DNA from 3 places in the Micromonospora sp. GCM10011541 genome. Region 1 is predicted to be linked to each of the others. Evidence: riboswitches for the same ligand, from Rfam matches in the RefSeq annotation. Region 1 holds a riboswitch; each other region holds the start of a gene.
What was found. Region 1 has a riboswitch for cyclic di-AMP ahead of ACFOYX_RS25495 (NlpC/P60 family protein). Riboswitches for the same ligand answer to the same signal wherever they lie in the genome.

Region 1 (4,748 bases):
ACCCTGACAGACAGGGGGAGCCCAGGCAGGCAGTAGTGGTTTCTTGCCTCGGGATCGGCGCCTCCGGTACACGTAGCCCTGGCCAACGGTGGCATGTACAGATCATGACTTGTCCCGTACAGCCATCAGTACAGCAATCAGTACAGCCAAGCCGACCGACGAACGGCGGGAGGGAGCGGCATCGGGCGACAGGTCGAGCAGGCCAGTGACGTTGCCCGACATCAGCCGACAGCGGTCTTGATCTTTGCAAGATAAAGGTCGGAGAGGGTCATCGGTGGCGCGCGCCCGGGGTGTGCCAAGGTAGTCCACCTGTTGTAGCTTCCCGCCATGGTATGGACTCGCCGGCTCGCGCTTGCCGGGATCGTTTGGTGCGCCGGCCTGTTGGCAGCCTCGACACTCCCAGGAGGTCTTCCGCTGCCCACGCCCATCATCCTGGCGTCGGCATTGCTGCTGGCGCTGCCGGGCTTTGTCATCACCCTCATCGCAGTCATGGGCCTCGCGGTCCAAGAGACCGGCACCCGTGCCGGCGGCGGCCAGGCGTTGTGGCGTCTGTTGCGCGAAACGATGCCGGGTTGGTTGCTCATCGCGAGCTGGCTGCTGTTCGCCGGGTTCTGGCTGGTCGGAGTTCTCTCCCTCGGTGCCACACCGGGTGTGCCGGAGCAGCGTGCCGGAACGTACGTCGTCAACAACCACGGCGAGGCGACGGTCATCAGCAAGGCTCAGTATCTGACCTTGAAGGCGCAGGAGAAGCGGATTGCTGTTTTCGTGCCGGGCGGCTTTTGCGTGTTCGCTGCGGTCATCTCAACTGCCCTGCTTCGTCGAGAAGCCCGGGACGAGGCGGTGCGTCCGTAGGGCCGCCGTTCGCGACCGGCCACCGATGTCCCCCACGCTTCACCACTCCCGCCGCAGGTGACGGGCACGATGACCATCGCTACCAGTGAGAGCAAAGCCCGCATGGCATCTCTGGCGCACCTGGCCGACCCGCTGACCGCGGAAGGGGCCCCGCCACGCGAGAGCCCCTTCCGGTGGATCAGCCCGGTCGGCCGTAGCTGTTGATCTGGCCGTCGTCGACGCGTTTCATCGTGATCGGCTTGCCGGACTGGGATGCGTGCACCACCCAGCCGCCGCCGACGTACATGCCGACGTGGTGCAGGTCGCTGTAGTAGAAGACCAGGTCACCGGCGCGCAGCTCGCTCCGGCTGACCCGGCGGGTGACGTCGTGCTGCTGCCGCGCGTTGTGCGGCAGCGAGACGCCGGCCTTGGCCCAGGCGGCCATGGTCAGGCCGGAGCAGTCGTAGTGGTCCGGGCCGGCGGCGCCCCAGACGTAGATCTTGCCGATCTGGGCGCAGGCGAACTTGACCGCGACCCCGGCGGGGCCGCCCGGGTAGCCGGACGGGCAGGGCGCGGGCCGCAGCGGGCCGCCGCCACCGCTGCCGTAGATCTTGAGGCGGAGCTTGTCCAGCTTGGCGATCTCGGCGTTGATCTGCTTCTTCTTCGCCGCGAGCTGGGCCTCGGTCCGGGTCAGCTGGGCGACCATCTCGTCGAGCGGCTTCTTCTTGGCGGCCAGCTCGTCGCGGAGTTCGACGACGTTGCGTACCTGCTGCTGCTGGCGGTGGGCGAAGCGGTCGAGCAGTTCGAGGCTCGTGACCACGTCGCTCGGCGACCGGCTGCCCAGTAGCGCGTTCACCGTCGACAGGTTGTCGCCCTTGTAGGCGTCGGCGGCGAGGCCGCCGACCTGACCCATGGCGAGGTCGACCCGGAGCTGCAACGGGGCGATCTGCTTGGCCAGGGCCTCGGCCTGCTTCCGCTTGGCGGCGAGGTCCTGACGGGTGGCGTTGTGCTGCTCGATGATCGGTTCGAGCTTGTTCCAGTCCTGGTCGATCTGGCGCTCGATCTCGGCGACCGACGGGTCGGCGTGGGCCGCCGTGGCGCCGCCGGTCAGGATGACGGCGGTACCGGCCAGGGCGGCGAGGGCGGTGGTGAAGCGGGACCAGCGTGGACGCGGCGCAGCCGTCATCCGGTCGTTCGACCGGACCGACGGTCGCCGCGGGGCATGGTGTGCCACCGGGCTTCCTGACTCCTTCTTCGCTGACCGCCTACCGGGTTAGCTGACGGGTTCGGACGGGAAGGGAGCCGCCCTACCGCATTGCTGCGGATTCACCCCAGGTAACTGGGTCCCCGGCTCGCCCGGAGGCGACTCGGCAGTGTCGGACCGTCACCACCCGGGTTGGGCGATGCACATTCCGGTCGACGATTGACCAGAGTAGAGAGCGCCGTTATCAATCCGCAACCCGAGACGCCGTGACACTCCGTACCCGAATTCGCATGGGCCGCGCTGGTGAAGGTTTCCTTCACTCAACATCACTGCGGGGAAAGGTATTGACCCAACGCCATGGGTGGGGTGAGGGTGAGCACGCAGTGACTTCCGCCCGACCTGGAGGTTCGATGCTCCGTCCACCCTTGCCGCCGAGCAGACGAGTTCTGCTCGCCACCGCCGTGGCTGCGGCGACCGCCCTTCTCAGCACCGGACCCGTCGCCGCCGAGCCCCTGACCGCCGGGTCCGCCGACCGCCAGCAGCAGTACGCCGCCGCGGCGGCCGAGTACGGCGTGCCGGAGATCGTCCTGCTCGGCGTGTCGTACCTGGAGTCCCGCTGGGACACCCACCCCGGCCAGCCCAGCACCAGCGGCGGCTACGGGCCGATGCACCTGACCGACGCCGAACAGGTCGCCTCGACCCCCGGCAGCTCACACGTCGACGAGAACGAGGACCCCCGGGGCGACGACGCCCGGCCGCTGGTGGTCGACACGTCGGCCGCCGCCGAGGCGACCGGCGACGTCCTGCCGCAGGCGTCCCTGCAGACCCTCGACGCTGCCGCCGCGCTCACCGGCGTGGCCGAGGCGACGCTGCGCACCGACGCCACCGCCAACATCCGCGGCGGGGCGGCGCTGCTCGCGTCGTACCAGAAGGAACTGGCCGCGCCGGTCGGCGCCGGCAGCGACCCGGCGGCCTGGTACGGCGCGGTGGCCCGGTACTCCGGCGCGGACACCGAGGACGCCGCCGCGGCCTTCGCCGACGAGGTGTACGACCAGATCAGCGTCGGCGCCAGCCGGATGACCGACGACGGCCAGCGGGTCACCCTCGCCGCCCGCCAGGTGTCCCCTGACGAGTCGGGGCTGCACCGGCTCGGGTTGCGCCGCGCCGAGCGGCCGGACGGCCTGGAGTGCCCGGTCCGCCTCGCCTGCGAGTGGATCCCGGCCCCGTACGAGAAGTACGGCCCGAAGCCGGGTGACTACGGCAACCACGATCTCGGTGACCGGCCGGCCCAGCAGAAGCTCGAGTACATCGTCATCCACGACACCGAGGGCTACTTCGGTCCGAGCGTGAAGCTGGTGCAGACCAAGACCTACCTGGGCTGGCACTACACGCTGCGCTCGGTGGACGGCTACGTCGCCCAGCACATCAAGGCCAAGGACGTCGGCTGGCAGGCCGGCAACTGGTACGTCAACGCCAAGTCCATCGGCATCGAGCACGAGGGCTTCGCCGGCCACGGCACCTGGTACACCGAGGCGATGTACCGGACGTCGGCGAAGCTGGTCCGGCACCTGGCGCTGCGGTTCCAGATCCCGCTGGACCGGCAGCACATCCTCGGCCACGACAATGTCCCGGGCACCACCGCCGGGACCGTGGCCGATATGCACTGGGACCCGGGCCCGTACTGGGACTGGTCGCACTACTTCGACCTGATGAAGGCGCCGTTCCAGTCGACCGGCACCCCGCACACCGGTCTGGTCACCATCGACCCGGACTTCGCCAGCAACCGCCCGGCGTTCTACGGCTGCAACCAGCAGCCGCCGGGCGTGCCGGATCCGCCGCCGCCGGCCGAGCCCTGCCCGCTGCGCGGCTCGTCCTCGGTCATCCTGCACAGCGCCCCGAGCCTGGACGCCCCGCTGGTCAACGACCGGGGGCTGCGCCCGAACGGCACGCCGGACACCATGTACATCAAGGACCATGGTGCCCGCGCCTCGGCCGGTCAGACGTACGCCCTCGCGGACGTCCAGGGTGACTGGACCGCGATCTGGTACCTCGGCCAGAAGGCCTGGTTCTTCAACCCGTCCGCCGCGCCCACCGCGAAGTGGGCGCAGGGCTTCGTGGTGACGCCCAAGCCGGGCAAGACCACGATCCCGGTGTACGGGCGGGCCTACCCCGAGCGGGCCGCCTACCCGGCCACCATCCCGTACCAGGGCATCTCGCCGCTGCAGTACACCTTCGCGGCGGGCCAGCGGTACGCGCTCGGCGGCGTCCTCCCGGGCGAGTACTACCGGGCGGTCTCGTTCGACGGCTCCGCCCCCGGCGACCGGACGGTGGTCCGGGGCGAGAACCAGTACGTGCAGATCCAGTTCGGCCACCGGGTGATGTTCGCGAACCTGGACGACGTGCTGATCCTGCCGGCCGCGGTGGGCGCGCCGCAGTAGCCACCGCATCCGACGACGAAGGCCCCCGGTCAGCTCGACCGGGGGCCTTCGTCGTCGGATCGGATCAGGTGACTCGGCGGTAGCCGGCCACCGGCATGTAGTTGACCTGGCTCACCTGGACCGGTTTGCCGGTCCGTGGCGCGTGCACCATCAGGCCGTTGCCGAGGTACAGGCCGACGTGGTGCAGGTCGCTGTAGAAGAACACCAGGTCACCGGGGCGGGCGTCGGAGCGGGAGACCGCCCTGCCCTCGCTCCACTGGGCGCCGGTGAAGTGG
Region 2 (4,748 bases), on a different contig from region 1:
CTCGGCCTACGGGGCGTACTGCGTCGCTTTGATCCGCCGCCTTACGACGAGGCCATGTCCGCCGTACCGGCCGTCGGGTTCTGGCTGGCGGTCGGCATCCTGGCATTGCTCGGCGTCGGCAATGCGATCGCGGCGTACCGGTTGCGGAGGCGTGGCGAAGCCCTCAAGCCTGAACTCGGTGACGAATTGACTGGGTAGGCCCCGTACCCGGACCCTGCCCGCTGGCTCTACGGCGGCTGATCCGCCTCACGTGGGTGGCCGACAGGAAAGCCGCGGAGCGTGGCCGCTACTGCGGTCAGTTCCCGCCGCGGTACGGGCCATCCAGATAGACGAGTGCGTCACCGACGGCCCTCGTCTGCAGGTGTAGCGGATTTCTCCGGCAGGGCTAACGGGGCGTCGTGTCGGCGGGGAAGCGCTCGTGTCCCAGCACGGCGAGCAGCTGCAGCTTCTCGTAGCCCTCGCTGCGCGGGGACGCGGTGAGCACGAGCAGTGCCTGGGACTGGTCCTCGGTGAACAGCGCCTGGCAGTCGAGTTCGATCGCACCGAGCTGGGGATGGATGAGTGTCTTGTGGTCCGCGAAGCGCTTGGCGACCTCGTGCCGTTCCCACAGCTCGGCGAACTCCGGGCTCGCCTTCTGCAGCGCCCGCACCAGCTCACCGGCCCGCGACTGCGGGCCCATCGATCCGTACGCGGCACGCAGGTTGGCGACCTGGGCGCGGCTCTGCCGGTCGCGGTCCTCCTCGGGGTAGCGCAGCCGCTCCGCGGGAGCCGTGAACCACCGGTAGATCTCGCTGCGGGCGAGGCCCGTGTAGCCCGACTTGTCGCCGAGCAGGGCTGCGGCCATCCGGTTCTGCACGAGCGTCTCGCCGAGGTTGGACAGGATGAGCGCCGGGGTGTCGTCGAGCCGGTCCAGCACGCGCAGCAGCGCCGGGGCGACGTGCGTCGCCGCGGACACGACTGCCGGGGCGTTGTGCCCCGCCACCCGAAACAGGTAGTCGCGTTCGTCCTTCGTCAGCCGAAGCGCCCGGGCGAGTGACGCGAGCATCTGCGCGCTCGGCTGCGGGCCGCGCTGCTGTTCGAGCCGGGTGTAGTAGTCGGTCGACATCGCGGCGAGGGCGGCGATCTCCTCACGGCGCAGGCCTGGTGCGCGCCGGCGCGCGCCCGCAGCCAGCCCGACGTCCCCGGGCTGCAGCGCCTCGCGGCGGCGGCGCAGGAAATCGGCCAGTGCTGCACGATCCATGATCCCAGTATCCGGCTGCGGCGGGCGCGAACCAGGGATTGCGGATCCCCCGATGACCGGTCTCTGCCCCAAACCAGGGACGACGGCCGAAGCTCGGTGCATGAACATCTCCGGAAACACCATCTTCATCCCCGGCTCCACGAGCGGGATCGGCCTCGCCCTGGCGCTCGAGCTGCGGGCCAAGGGCAACACGGTCATCGTCGGCGGTCGGCGCACCGACCTGCTCGAGCAGATCGCCGCGGAGCACCCCGACATCGACACCGTGGCGATCGACACGACGAGCGCCGCGAGCATCGAGGCCGCCGCGAAGGAGGTGCTGGCGAAGCACCCGGACCTCAACGTCCTGGTCACGATGGCCGGCATCATGCGCATCGAGGACTGGCACAAGCCCGAATCGTTCCTCGCCTCGGCCGAGGCGGTGCTGACGACCAACGTGCTCGGCCCGGTCCGCCTGATCGCCGCGTTCATCGAGCACCTGCAGGCGCAGCCGGACGCCACCATCGTCACCGTCTCCTCGGGCCTCGCGTTCGCGCCGCTCAAGGTCACCCCGAGCTACAACGCGTCGAAGGCCGCGATCCACATGCTCAGCGAGTCGATCCGGCTGCAGCTCGCGGACACGACCGTGAAGATCGTGGAGCTCGAACCGCCGGCCGTCCGCACCGCGCTGCTGCCCGGGCAGGAGACGAGCGAGTACGGGGTGCCGCTGGACGAGTTCGTGGCGGAGGTCGTCGCGCTGCTCGAGTCGCAGCCCGACGCGAAGGAGATCCAGGTCGAGCGGGTGAAGTTCCTCCGCTACGGCGAGGCGCGCGGCGACTACGACCAGGTCGTCGCGACCCTCAACGCGTCCGACCCCCACGGGAAGTAGCCTCGGCCGGCCCCGGCGGCGGGTGGCTCGCTTACGGGACCATGGAGCCGCCATGACGTCGGGAAACGGTCAAGCGTCACCTGAGGGTTGCCGAAGAAAAATAGCGCGCAGCTTGAAGGCCAAGATTAGGGAAGATTAAGAATTCGATTAGCGGAGCCTTACGTACGCATAATTCCGGCACCCAATGTGCCCGCTTGACAGCACAGTGAATTGGCGTCGCCGGCTCGTTGATTTCTTTGGGCCGTCCTCACTAATGTTGGTCAGCGTCCGTTCCGGATGTCGGTCTCCACCTGGAGTGCCCCGGGACGGCCACCGCCGAGTCGCTGGACGTCACTGGCGTCGCCAGGCGAGCCGGGGAACCACCGCAGGTTTCGGGGTGAATCCGCATCAGCGGTAGGGCGCCTTCCACGCCCGAACCCGTCAGCTAACCCGGTAGGCGGTCGAGGTCGGTGCACCGTTGGGGTGCGTCGGCCTCGAGTGGAAGGAGCCGAACCCGTTGCCACCCGTGCGCACCCGGCCCGCCGGATCGCGTCTGTTCACCAGAATCCTCGCCGTCGCGGCGGCGGCCATGGTGGCCGTCGGGCCAGCGGCCCCCGCCCACGCCGCACCGTCGGCCACCGATGTGCAGCAGCAGATCGAAGCGGCGTGGCAAAAGCTCGAACCCGTCATCGAGCAGTACAACAAGGTCCGGTCAGAACTGGCCGCGAACCAGCGGAGATCGGCCGAACTGAGCCGGAGGATCGAGCCACTCGGCAAGTCGGTGGAGGTCAGCAGGACGCGGGTCCAGGGGATTGTGGCGGGGTACTACAAGCAGGAAAAGTCTTTCCACATTCAACGCCCTGCTGTCCCGCGGCTCGTCGCCGACCGCGTTGGGAGACCAGCTCGCGCTCGTGAATCGAATGGCAGATTCGGAGCAGCGACAGATCACCCGACTGTCGGCCCAGCAGGCGAGCTACGACGCCGACAAGGAGAAGGTCGACGCGCTGATCGCGATACAGCAGCGCCAGCAGGCCCAGTTGGCGGCTCGCAAGAAGGCCATCGACGCCGAGATCAAGCGGCTGGATGCGCTACACAGACAGATCGCCGCCACGGAGAAGGCCGCAGCGGCCAAGGCGGCCGCGGACGCCGCGGCGGCCAGAGCCGCAGCCGCCGCGCAGTCCGCCGCCACCGCGAGCAGCACCTCACCCATCACGTCGACCAGTTCGCTGTTCATCGGTGGGAAGTGTCCCGCCGTCCCCATCACGGGAAGCGGCGGCGTCGCGGCGAAAACCGCGTGCAATCAGATCGGCGAGCCGTACGTGTGGGCGGCCGACGGTCCGGACTCGTTCGACTGCTCCGGCCTGACCCAGTACGCGTGGGCGTCCGCAGGGGTGCAGCTGACCCATTACACAGGTGCGCAATGGACCGAAGGTACGGCGGTGAGCAGAACAAACCTTCGCACGGGTGACCTCGTCTTCTTCTACTCCGATCACCATCACATGGGTATCTACGTCGGCAATGGACTGATCGTCCACGCCCCGCATACCGGCGACGTGGTCCGAATGGCCCAGCTGGCGGCTATGCCGTACAGCGGTGCTCGCCGCCCCGGCTGACCGTCCGGTCCCGGCCACCGGACACCGCTGACGCTTCTGCGGTGGTCAGGTGACGGTGTGCGCGGCGAGGTGGCTGAGCATCGTCTGGTTGGCCGCCCAGCCGTCCGGGAACTTGACCGGCACGTCCAGGTGCACCCGCTCGGTCGACGGGTGCGCGTCCAGCAGCTCGCCGATCCCCGCCCGCGCCACAACGATGCAGGCGTGCCGGTGCCGCGAGGCGAGCACGCAGAGCCGCCCCGACTCCAGGTGGAAGGCGGTCGCGTCCCGCCGCCCCGACAGCGGGTGCAGCACGATCGTCACGTCGTACTCCCGGCCCTGGAGCCGGTTGGCGGTGTCGACGGTGATGCCCGCGCCGGCCGCGCCGAGTTGCGATCGGATCGCCGCCACCTGGTCCCGGTGGGCAGCGCAGATGGCGATCCGGTCCGCCGTGACCGGCACGCCGTCGGGCGCCTGCTCGGAGACCGCGACCGCGCTGCGCCGCAGCACCCGCAGCGCCAGCTCCGCGCAGGCCGATGAACGGTGTGCGCCGACGTGGGTCTCGGCGCACACGTGCGGTGCCCTCCTCCGCCCGAAGCGGGACCGCCGGGACGTACCCGACGGCCCCGAAGGTCGGCTCAGTGGATGACGACGGGCGTCTTCCCCTGCTCCCCCGGCTGGTCGTCGAGCAGGTGCGACCGCTCACGCCGGCGGGGCAGGAACGCGGCCGGGATGAACGTCAACAGCACCAGCGCGAACGCCACCCAGAACGTCGTGCCGAAGGAGCTGGCGGCGAAGTTGAGCCCGCGCTCGATGAGCGACGGGTCGACCGGGAACTGCTGGGTCAGTTCCGGCCGCTGCTGGGCGGCGATGGCCAGCCCGGCCTCGGTGATCGGCTTGCCGCTCGGATCGGTCACACCGGGGATCGGCTGGGAGCCGTTCAGCTCGTTGGTGAGGATCACCGACATCACCGCGGCGCCGACGGAGCCGCCGATCTGCTGGAGGATGTTCACCAGCGTGGAGCCGCGGGCGACCTCCTGCGCGTGCAGGGTCTTCAGCGCGGACGTCATGATCG
Region 3 (4,748 bases), on a different contig from region 1:
ATGCCGGGCATGCCGTGAGTCATCCCCGGCGTGCCGTGACCCGCGCTCGCCGACGGCGCCGGCGCGCCCCAGGCAGTGAGCCAGCCGTTCATGGCGGCGATCTCCGGCGCCTGGGCAGCCTTGATCTGCCCCGCCAGCTTCTTCACCTCCGGGTCGGCGGCCCGACTGTCGGCCAGCTCGGCCATCTCCACGGCCTGCTGGTGATGCGGGATCATCATCCGGGCGAACATCACGTCGGCCTCGGCGAACGATGCCGAGGCGCCCACGGTGGGCGTGCCGGCGCCGCCCATGCCCGGCATGTTGTGGCCGGAGCCGGACGTCGAGTGGTCGGCATCGCCGCAGGCCGCCAGGGCGAGCGTGGCGAGAGCGGTCGCGCCGACCAGGGCGGCACGACGCGCGATGGTACGAGTGAACACAGGAAAGACCTTTCGGTGTCGGAACGTACGCAGCGGACACGGGACGCGGGTCACCGGACGGTCACCCGCGTCGGGCGTCCTATCTGCGCAGCACCGACGCCGTCACCAGACGCAGTGCGAAGGGCTGGGGCGGCGGGGCCCGCGGTCCGCAGGCGGGTCGCGGCGATCCGCGGGCGGCCCGTCCGACGGGCCGCGAACCGGCCCGCAGCAGCACGGCGACCAGCAGCGCCACGGCGAACGCGCCGAGGACGGCCAGGCAGACGCTCCACCCCGACCGGTCGTCCTTGGGACCGGTCGGCGGGAGCGCGCGGGCGTGGCAGCCGTCACCCGGGCAGTCGGCCACCGCCGCGGCGACGGTCGCGACCGCCTCGGCGAGGACCGCCGGAAGATCGAGGTGGTGCCCGGCGCGCTGCGTCTCGTGACCCGCCCGGTGCCCACCGGAGGCGTGCGCGCCGTGGCCGAGGGTGTGCATGGCGGCGAGCCCGACCAGCGTGCTGAGCAGCAGCAGGAGCCGGACCCACCGTCCGGGCGTCACCGCCGCCTCCGTACGCACGGAGACCACGCTAACCTGCCGGGTCGTACCGGTCGGGAGGAACGGCCCGCTCCGCGCCGCGGAGCGCCGCCCGGCGGGACCGCCGGTCGGCCTGACTAGCATTCCCTGCGACGGCCCCGGCGACCGCCGCACCGGCGGACGCCTGTCCCGGCCCGGTGAACCGACCGGCCCGGTGACACGTACCTCGCCTGAGAACCGTTGGGAGACTCACCATGGGCGCCGACCACACCGGTCCAGCTCCGGCCGCCCCGCCGGGCGTACGACGGATCCTCGTCGCCACGGTGGTCCCGCTGTTCGTCCTCAGCGTGCTCGCCGCCCTGGTGCTCTGGCCCCGGGACACCCCGGCCCCGGAGCGTGCGGCCGACGTGCCGCGCTACCACGGCACGGTGACCCGGGTGGTCACCGAGCCGTGCCCGCCGGCGGCGGAGGTGCCGGAGGGCACCCCGGGTGGCTCCGCCGGGCCCTGCGGCACCGTCCGCGTGGCGGTCGAGCAGGGCCCGGACGCCGGCCGCCAGGTGGAGACCCCGATCCCCGTCGGCCCCGGCGCGCCCACCGTCGAGGTCGGCGACCGGATCGTCCTGGTGGAACTGGTGGACCCGGCCGACCCCGCGACGAAGAGCTACAACATCGCCGAGCACCAGCGGGGCAAGCCGCTGGTGTGGCTGGCGGCACTGTTCGCCGTCGCCATCGTCGCGTTCGGCCGCTGGCGGGGGCTGGCCGCGCTCGGCGGCCTGGTCGCGAGCTTCGCCATCCTGCTCGGCTTCGTGCTGCCGGGAATCGGCGCCGGCCAGCCACCGCTGCTGGTGGCGATCGTCGGCTCGGCGCTGATCATGTTCGTGGTGCTGTACCTGACCCACGGGATCACCGCGCAGACCTCGGTGGCGGTTCTCGGCACCCTCGGCAGCCTGGTGCTGACCGGTGTCCTCGGCACGCTCGCCACCGCCGCCACCCACCTGACCGGATTCGGCAGCGAGGACGCCACCACGCTGTCGATGTTCCAGCGGGACGTCGACCTGCACGGGCTGCTGCTGGCCGGCATCGTCATCGGCTCGCTGGGCGTGCTGGACGACGTGACGGTCACCCAGGCGGCCACCGTCACCGAGCTGGCGCACGCCAATCCGGGGCTGTCCCGGTTGCAGCTCTACCGGGCGGCCACCCGCGTCGGCCGCGCCCACATCGCCTCCACGGTCAACACCATCGTGCTGGCGTACGCGGGCGCCTCGCTGCCGCTCCTGCTCCTGCTCGTCGCTGACTCGCGGCCGGTGAGCGAGATCCTCACCAGCGAGTTCATGGCGCAGGAGATCGTTCGCAGCGCGGTGGCCACGATCGGCCTGATCGCCGCCGTACCCCTCACCACCGGCCTGGCGGCCGTGGTGACCACCGCCGGTCGGGGCGGCGCGGGGCAGCCCGCCGCGCCGGCGTCCCGTCCCCCCGCGGAGCCGGACGCCGCGCTGGCGGCGCTCAGCGCACCACGCAGCGGTGCGGCCGCGGACGCCCACGGCGGTCGGACCGGACCGGAGAGGAGCACGGACACCGCATGGTGAAACTCCGCAGCGTGACCGCCCGCGCCAAAAGCGATGCTGGTCACGGGGTCGGCCGTCGAATTACCGCTTTTAGTCGGCTTCCGGACGTAGATCCTCGGGAGGACTCTCGGGTAACCTCGCTGCCGGTCACCGCCGAAGGCGCGCAGCGGCGCCTGCGGTACCGCCGCCCAATCGCCGTACGGCGAACCGGGGAACCAGGTACATGGGGTGAATCCGCGCCAGCGGTAGGGGCCACTTCCGCCCCGAACCCGTCAGCTAACCCGGTCGGCGGTCGACGGAAGGGAACACTGTGACGGCACCCCTGCGCCGCTGGCTGACCCCCGTGGTGGCCGTGCTCACCGCGTTCACCATCGTCGCCGGCCCCGCGCCGGCGATCGCGGCGCCGACGACGCCCCCCACCCCCTCGGGGCACGAGGAGGACGCCGAGCCGAAGCTCATCACCGACGCCATCGAGGCCGCCAACCGCAACTACGTGCAGGCGAAGACCAAGCTGGCGAAGTCGAGGCAGCGCCAGCTCCAGCTTGCCTTGGAGGTACGCGCGGCGCAGCACCAGCTGGACGCCCTGCGCCCGCAGGTGTCCCAGATCGCGGCACAGTCGTACCGGACCGGCCGGATCGGCGCGGTGGCCATGCTGCTGGAGAGCAACGCCCCGGACTCGTTCGTCCGGCGGGCCGCCGCCCTGGACGAGCTGAACATGGTCAACGCGCAGAAGCTGGCCGAGGTCAACGCGGCGAAGAACCGCGCCGAACAGGCCAAGCTGGCGCTCGACGCCGAGGTGCGCGCCCAGCAGACGCTGACGAACGCGATGGCCCGGGAGAAAGTCGAGACGGAGAAGGCGCTCGCCCTGGTCGGCGGGAAGGGCTTCACCGGCGGCCTGGTCTCGGCCACCTCGCCGGTCGCCCGGATCGGCCCCGGCCGCACCGCCGACGGGGACTGGAAGCCGGAGTCGTGCAGCGAGAACGACCCCACCACCTCCGGCTGCATCACGCCGCGCACGCTGCACGCGTACAAGGAGGTGAGGCGGGCCGGCTTCAACCGCTTCGCCGGCTGCTACCGGTCCGGCGGGCCGTGGGAGCACCCGAAGGGCCGGGCCTGCGACTGGTCGCTGCAGAACAGCGGGTTCGCCCCCTGGCACAACAACGACACCCGGATGTACGGCAACAACGTCGCCGCCTTCCTGATCCGCAACGCGGACCGGCTCGGCATCTACTACGTGATCTGGAACCGGCAGATCTGGTTCCCGGCGACCGGTTGGAAGTCCTACAGCGGGCCGTCCAACCACACCGACCACGTGCACATGTCGCTGCTCTGACCGACGACGTACCACGGCCGAGGGGCCGTCCCGCCGAACCGCGCGGGACGGCCCCTCGGTCGTCGTGTGCCGGTGGCGCGGCGTCAGCCGACGGCGGTGGGCGTGGGGTGCTCGACCTGGGCGGGCGGCCTGGTCGGCGCACCCGCCGGCACGGTGGCCACAGTCCGCACCTCGCCCGCGCCGAGCTGGTACGACATGCCGACCACCGCGCACCGCCCGGCGGCCACCGCACCGGCCAGGACGGGGGAGCTGGCCAGCAGCGCCTCGACGGTCTGCGCGATGTGGATGTCGACGATGCCGTCGATGTCCTCGACGCCCTCCGCCGCCGCCCGGCGCAGGCTGGGCACCACGGCATCGACCACCGCGCCGAGGTGCCCGGCGGGGGTCCTGCCGGTGGTGACCGCCTCCTTGGCGGCCTGCACCGCGCCGCAGGAGTCGTGCCCGAGCACCAGCACCAGCGGGGTGCCGAGCACCGTCAGGGCGTACTCGACGCTGCCGAGCACCTCGGGACCCGTCGTGTGGCCGGCGGTCCGGACCACGAAGAGGTCGCCCAGGCCGCGGTCGAAGATGATCTCGGCGGCGAGGCGGGAGTCGGAGCAGCCGACGATCACCGCGAAGGGGTGCTGGCCGTCGGCGACCGCTGCCCGGTGGCCGGCATCCTGATTGGGGTGGCGCGGAACGCCGGTGACGAACCGCCGGTTCCCGGCGTGCAACTCGGCGAGTGCCTGCTCCGGAGTGGTCGGGGTCAATTCCCTCACCTCGTCCTCGCGCGAAACGACCTGGTCAGCCGGGCCGGCGGCGCAGGCGGCCTCGGCCCCAACCGTCACACGCAGCCGAAGGCACGTCAAGATTTACGTGATACGGATTTCATACGTTGACTGGGACTTGACCGCGGGACGAGTGCGGCCACCACGGCCGGGACG

Region 2: another riboswitch for cyclic di-AMP. It lies ahead of ACFOYX_RS01125 (C40 family peptidase); the one in region 1 lies ahead of ACFOYX_RS25495 (NlpC/P60 family protein).
Region 3: another riboswitch for cyclic di-AMP. It lies ahead of ACFOYX_RS35610 (hypothetical protein); the one in region 1 lies ahead of ACFOYX_RS25495 (NlpC/P60 family protein).

Annotation. Positions count from the first base shown of each region.
Region 1 covers NZ_JBHSBP010000057.1:178,927-183,674, reverse strand. Annotated here, with positions in the region: gene ACFOYX_RS25500 (hypothetical protein) at 328-852, shown strand; gene ACFOYX_RS25495 (NlpC/P60 family protein) at 1,031-2,017, opposite strand; cyclic di-AMP (ydaO/yuaA leader) riboswitch at 2,079-2,214, opposite strand; gene ACFOYX_RS25490 (peptidoglycan recognition family protein) at 2,446-4,473, shown strand; gene ACFOYX_RS25485 (C40 family peptidase) at 4,538-4,748, opposite strand, start outside.
Region 2 covers NZ_JBHSBP010000002.1:184,262-189,009, forward strand. Annotated here, with positions in the region: gene ACFOYX_RS01110 (hypothetical protein) at 1-198, shown strand, start outside; gene ACFOYX_RS01115 (helix-turn-helix transcriptional regulator) at 386-1,240, opposite strand; gene ACFOYX_RS01120 (SDR family NAD(P)-dependent oxidoreductase) at 1,341-2,105, shown strand; cyclic di-AMP (ydaO/yuaA leader) riboswitch at 2,409-2,559, shown strand; gene ACFOYX_RS01125 (C40 family peptidase) at 3,005-3,697, shown strand; partial or broken gene ACFOYX_RS01130 (AAA domain-containing protein) at 3,743-4,213, opposite strand; gene ACFOYX_RS01135 (DHA2 family efflux MFS transporter permease subunit) at 4,312-4,748, opposite strand, start outside.
Region 3 covers NZ_JBHSBP010000105.1:71,578-76,325, reverse strand. Annotated here, with positions in the region: gene ACFOYX_RS35625 (DUF305 domain-containing protein) at 1-416, opposite strand, end outside; gene ACFOYX_RS35620 (DUF6153 family protein) at 496-969, opposite strand; gene ACFOYX_RS35615 (YibE/F family protein) at 1,182-2,513, shown strand; cyclic di-AMP (ydaO/yuaA leader) riboswitch at 2,668-2,798, shown strand; gene ACFOYX_RS35610 (hypothetical protein) at 2,803-3,825, shown strand; gene ACFOYX_RS35605 (carbonic anhydrase) at 3,909-4,574, opposite strand.